Linked DNA regions of Siphonobacter curvatus. The protein of the gene in region 1 binds, or shares a complex with, the protein of each later gene. Links are inferred from orthologs where the notes say so. Each region holds a gene or a part of one and is shown in the gene's direction. Other genes may lie near its edges.

What was found.
Region 2: rplE (region 1) and rplL share a complex: the UniProt entries of both Escherichia coli proteins name them as parts of the 50S ribosomal subunit. The link is inferred for Siphonobacter curvatus from one-to-one orthologs.

Annotation. Positions count from the first base shown.
Region 1 is NZ_PTRA01000001.1:172,551-175,802, forward strand. What follows is about bases 130-3,085. They hold rplE (50S ribosomal protein L5), read left to right. Parts: upstream 130-1,308; coding sequence 1,309-1,863; downstream 1,864-3,085. Other genes in these bases: rpsQ (30S ribosomal protein S17), read left to right, coding at 151-411; rplN (50S ribosomal protein L14), read left to right, coding at 510-878; rplX (50S ribosomal protein L24), read left to right, coding at 909-1,241; rpsN (30S ribosomal protein S14), read left to right, coding at 1,926-2,195; rpsH (30S ribosomal protein S8), read left to right, coding at 2,272-2,667. Also shown: rpmC (50S ribosomal protein L29), read left to right, coding at 1-113; more of rplF, read left to right, coding at 3,086-3,252. UniProt on the Escherichia coli protein: This is one of the proteins that bind and probably mediate the attachment of the 5S RNA into the large ribosomal subunit, where it forms part of the central protuberance. Its 5S rRNA binding is significantly enhanced in the presence of L18.
Region 2 is NZ_PTRA01000007.1:41,118-43,882, reverse strand. It holds rplL (50S ribosomal protein L7/L12), read left to right. Parts: upstream 1-1,073; coding sequence 1,074-1,457; downstream 1,458-2,765. Other genes in the region: rpoB (DNA-directed RNA polymerase subunit beta), read left to right, coding at 1,859-2,765; rplJ (50S ribosomal protein L10), read left to right, coding at 416-952; rplA (50S ribosomal protein L1), read left to right, coding at 1-412. UniProt on the Escherichia coli protein: The binding site for several of the GTPase factors involved in protein synthesis (IF-2, EF-Tu, EF-G and RF3). Is thus essential for accurate translation.

The DNA of each region.
Region 1 (3,252 bases):
CATTGAGCCGTCTCAAATTTGCTCATGCTATTTCTCCAATCGAAAATCCGTTGCGTATTCGGACCTCCCGTAAGCTTATCGCCCGGTTGTTGACCGAACTTAACGCTCGCTAGTCATTGCCCGATACGGGCACAAAGCAAATTCCGAATCATGGAAGTAGAACGTAAGCTCAGAAAAGTCAGATTTGGTCGGGTGGTATCCAGCAGCATGGATAAGTCGGTGGTAGTTACCGTCGAGCGGAAGGTGAAGCACCCAATCTACGGTAAATTCCAAAAGAAAACGACCAAATTGATGGTACACGACGAAAACAATGAGTGTGGCGTCGGCGATACGATCAAAGTGATGGAAACCCGTCCCTTGTCTAAAAACAAACGGTGGCGTTTGGTTGAAATCATCGAAAAAGCCAAGTAATCAGGCAGGAGTAGGGATCGGTTTCCGTTTTTTGATGATTAGCGGATAGCTAAACTGAAAGCGGAAACTGAAAACGAAACTGAAATCTCAGCAAAGACATGCTTCAGCAAGAATCTAGATGTAGCGTAGCGGATAATAGTGGTGCCAAAGAGGTACTCGTAATCCGCGTGTTGGGCGGTACGGGCAAGCGTTACGCATCTATCGGCGACAAAGTCGTAGTAACCGTAAAACAAGCCCTCTCCTCTTCGAACATGAAGAAGGGAACGGTGTCTAAAGCCGTAGTGGTTCGTACGAAAAAAGAAATTCGCCGGAAAGACGGATCTTACATCCGTTTTGAAGATAACGCCGTCGTACTTCTAAACAACCAGGACGAACCGCGTGGAACTCGGATCTTCGGACCAGTTGCTCGCGAATTGCGTGAAAAGCAATTCATGAAAATTGTTTCGCTGGCTCCTGAAGTGCTCTAATCACTCAGGATAATCGTACGAAATCAAACAATGGAAAAGCAAAAGCAAGTGAAGCTTCACGTTCGCAGCGGTGACACGGTTTTAGTGATCGCCGGTGACGCTAAAGGTAAAACCGGCGTTATCAAGTCTGTGGATCGCGAAAAGCAACGGGCTATCGTAGAAGGTGTGAATCTGGTAAAGAAACACGTGAAACCTTCCGCGACCAACCCTCAGGGAGAAATCAAAGAAATCGAAAGTCCCATCCACATCAGTAACCTGAAAGTGGTAGACCCGAAGACGAACGAAGCCTCCCGCACCGGCCGTAAACTGAACGAAAAGGGCAAGTCTCAGCGTTTCAGCAAAAAGAGCGGTAACCTTATTTAACTAGCTTGGCGGTTAAAAGCTGTCAACACGAAACAGTGGGTCGGAAATCCACAAACCATTCGCATCAATGGCAACTCCCAGATTAAAACAAAAGTACTTTGACGAAGTAGTTTCTGCTTTGAAAGAGAAGTTCCAGTACAAATCGGTGATGCAAGTACCGAAACTGGAAAAAATTGTGATCAACAAAGGTATCGGTGCTGCTGTAGCAGATAAAAAGCTGGTTGACGTAGGGGTAGAAGAATTATCTACGATCTCAGGTCAGAAAGCGGTAGCCACGATCTCTAAGAAAGCAATTTCTAACTTCAAGCTTCGTGAAAACATGCCTATCGGAGCGAAAGTAACGCTGCGTGGCGAAAAAATGTACGAATTCCTGGACCGTCTGACGTCGATCGCTCTGCCTCGCGTACGTGACTTCAAAGGAATTAGTGACAAAGGCTTTGATGGCCGTGGTAACTATACTTTAGGTGTAAAAGAACAAATCATCTTCCCTGAGATCTCTATTGAGAAAGTACAAAAAATCTCAGGTATGGATATTACGTTCGTTACTACAGCACAAACTGACGCTGAAAGCTTAGAACTGCTGAAAGCTTTAGGAATGCCCTTTGCTGGACAAAAAAAGTAATTATTGATCCCCCGTCACTTCAGATTTCTGAAAAGGACGGGGACCAATTATAAGCAAACAAAATGGCAAAAGAATCAGTCAAAGCAAGAGAGCGGAAACGCGAACGTCTGGTAGCCAAGTACGCTGCTAAACGCAAAGCCCTCAAAGAGGCCGGTGACTTCATCGGACTTGACAAACTTCCCCGCAACGCTTCCCCTGTACGTCTCCATAACCGCGATAAGCTGAATGGTCGTCCCCGGGGTTACATGCGGAAGTTCGGTATCAGCCGTGTTACGTTCCGTCAAATGGCTTCTGATGGAAAAATTCCGGGCGTAACAAAATCGAGCTGGTAATTTTTGGTGTATCCATTTTGATTCTCTAATTTTGCGAGCCGTTTTGAAGCGGCCCGTAGCAAAATCATATTCTTTCATGGATCCGATTGCAGATTACTTGACCCGTCTGCGGAATGCCATCAAGGCTCGCCACAGAATCGTCGAGATCCCGGCTTCCAATCTCAAGAAGGAGATTACTAAAGTTCTCTTTGAGAAAGGCTATATTCAAAGTTACAAATTTGACGAAGAGGCTTCCGTACAAGGAACCATCAAAGTCGCTTTGAAATACAATCCCCTGACGAAACAGTCAGCTATCGTTAAGTTAACCCGCGTAAGTAAACCCGGTCTTCGGAAATACTCAGGTTCGAAAGAACTTCCTCGCGTATTAAACGGCTTAGGCATCGCAATTGTTTCGACGTCAAAAGGAGTTATGACGGACAAAGAAGCTCGTACCCTCAATGTAGGTGGCGAAGTACTTTGCTACGTTTATTAATTAAACCAATGGAATAGCGGAGGTCAATCTTACCACTGAAAACCTCCGCTAATTCATTTTAACACTCAGTACCATGTCACGCATTGGTAAAAAAATCATTACCCTGCCTGCTGGAGTTAGCGTATCGGTTGATAAGAGCCAGGTTACCGTAAAAGGACCTAAAGGCACATTGAGCCAAACGATTGACCCAGACATTACGGTAGAAATCGAAGGTAGCGAGTTACAAGTGGTTCGCCCTACGGAACAAAAACGCCATAAGGCCCTGCACGGTCTGTACCGTGCCCTGATCAACAATATGGTAGTCGGCGTAAGCACGGGCTACCGTACCGAAATGGAAATCGTTGGGGTAGGTTACAAAGCTTCTAACCAAGGAAATATCCTGGAATTGGCTTTGGGTTACTCTCACAGCATTTTCGTCGCTATTCCTGAAGAACTGAAGGTAACGACAGCGATGGAAAAAGGACAAAACCCTAAAGTGGTTTTGGAAGGTATTGATAAGCAACTAATCGGCCAAGTCGCTGCCAAAATTAAGTCTCTCCGTAAGGTTGAGCCTTACAAAGGCAAAGGTATTCGCTTCACGGGTGA
Region 2 (2,765 bases), on another replicon or contig:
TCTGGACGAGTATATCGAAAAGATCATGGGTGGTTGGACGGACATCGATGTAATCATCACGATGCCTACGGTAATGGCTAAAATCGGTCGTTTAGGTAAAATCCTCGGTCCCCGTGGTTTGATGCCTAACCCTAAATCTGGTACCGTTACGCTGGAAGTAGGTAACGCCGTTCGCGAGGTGAAAGCCGGTAAAATCGACTTCAAAGTAGATAAAACAGGTATCATCCATACTTCGATTGGTAAAGTATCTTTTGATGCGAATAAGTTGGCTGAGAATGCCCAGGAAGTAATCAATACCCTGGTTAAACTGAAGCCTTCTTCGGCCAAAGGTACCTATGTGAAGAGCATCTTCCTGTCTAGTACCATGAGCCCGAGTGTAGAAATCGATAAAAACACTGTAAACGGTCTGTAAGTCATGACGAGAGAAGAAAAAGGTGCGATCATTGAGGAGCTGGCTGAAAAGTTCAAGTCTACTCCTTACTTCTATATCACCGACGCGGCTGGCATGTCTGTAGCGCAGACAAACGACCTTCGTCGGAAATGTTTCCAGGCTGGCGTTGAGTACCGGGTAGTAAAAAACACACTGATTGCAAAAGCTCTTGAGCAATTAGATACGGACTATTCGGCCTTTAACGAAGGCGTACTGAAAGGTTTCAGCGGAATTATGTTCCACACGGAATCAGGCAAAGTACCTGCGAAACTGATCAAGGATTTCATTAAGGAATCTGGTAAAGCCAACAAACTTAAGTTCAAAGGTGCTTCGGTTGATTACAGCGTATTTGCTGGTGAAGACCAACTCGAAACCCTGATTTCTCTGAAATCGAAACAAGAACTCGTTGGCGAAATCATCGGTCTGTTACAATCACCTGCCAAGAACGTTATCAGCGGTCTGCAGAGTGGCGGCAACAAACTGGCTGGTATCCTCAAAACGCTTTCTGAGCGTCCTGAGTAATTCAGTAAGTCGGCTGAAGAATCCATTTCCGAAGCTGGCCCTGAACATTGATTTGGCTTCCAAGCCTGAATATATATCACTCTGTTTTTAATCATTTCGAAAAAATTTAAAGCATAATAAAATGGCAGATTTAAAAGCATTCGCTGAGCAGCTTGTAAACCTGACGGTTAAAGAAGTTAACGAACTGGCACAAATCCTGAAGGATGAGTATGGCATCGAGCCTGCTGCTGCTGCTCCCGTAATGGTAGCTGGTGGTGCTGCTGGTGGAGACGCTGCTCCTGCAGCTGAAGAAAAAACTTCTTTCGACGTAATCCTGAAGTCAGCTGGTGCTGGTAAACTTCAAGTGGTGAAAGTGGTGAAAGACCTGACCGGTCTGGGCCTGAAAGAAGCGAAAGAACTCGTTGACGGTGCTCCTAAAGCCGTTAAAGAAGGCGTAAGCAAAGACGAAGCTGAAGCTCTGAAGAAATCTTTGGAAGAAGCTGGTGCTGAAGTAGAAGTGAAGTAATTCACGCTACGATAGAAGATTCATTCTATCACAGGATAGACCCGGTCATTTGGCTGGGTCTTTCCTGCGTTAAAAGGTTAAAGTTTTCAGCAACCCGTTCTTTCGTAGCTAATTGACTGATAGCCAGTACTAAGCTCATCACCTACAAAAGTCTTTGGCTGGAAACTAACTGCGTACGTATTGCGTTCTATCTTATACAGGCAACACGCCTGATATGATCTAAGGGTTTATCCCAAGCGTTCTTACCCCCGAGAATTACTGCTGAAACACGATTCCATTCGTAGGGGAATCGCAAAGGGAAGTAATTCTGTCAACTACGAGGTACTTATTTGAGAATAAAGCAGCGATCGCTCTTTATTCAGTAACAAATAGTCAGATTCGGACTTTAAAACCGTAGTGCCTTGGCAACAAACAAAACTTCCAGACACAACTTTGCCCGCATCCAGGCTGTCATCGATTATCCTGACTTTCTGGACCTGCAGGTCAAGTCTTTCAAGGAGTTTTTCCAATTGGAAACTCCGGCGGATCGCCGCAAAAACGAAGGACTTTTCAAAGTTTTTGCTGAAAACTTCCCGATTACTGATTCACGGGAAAATTACATTCTCGAATTCGTTGACTTCTCGATTGATCCTCCTAAATACTCCGTTGATGAAAGTATCGACCGGGGTTTAACGTATGCATTGCCCTTGAAGGCGAAGCTGCGTTTGCGGAGTGAAGATCCGGACAACGAAGATTTCGAAACGATTGAACAGGAAGTTTTCTTAGGAAATATTCCTTACATGACCGAGCGTGGTTCCTTTGTTATCAATGGAGCGGAGCGGGTTATCGTATCACAATTGCACCGTTCACCGGGTGTGTTCTTCTCGATGAGCAAGCACACGAACGGTTCTAAACTGTATTCAGCCCGGATTATTCCTTTCAAAGGATCCTGGATTGAATTCTCAACCGATATCAACAACGTCATGTACGCGTACATTGACCGGAAGAAGAAATTCCCGGTTACGACGCTGTTACGGGCGATTGGTTTCGGTTCTGATAAAGAAATTCTTGACCTCTTCGGCTTATCAGAAGAACTTCCCGCTACGCCTGCTGCGCTGAAAAGAGCGTTGGGTCGTAAGCTGGCCGCTCGTGTTTTGCGTACCTGGCAGGAAGACTTCGTGGATGAAGATACGGGAGAGGTAATGTCAATCGACCGGAACGAAATCCTGATGGAACGGGATTCTGTGGTATCGGCCGAAGACGTAGACATGATTTTGGAAAGCGGCGTGAAGTCGATCATCCTGCACAAGGAAGATATGAACATCGCCG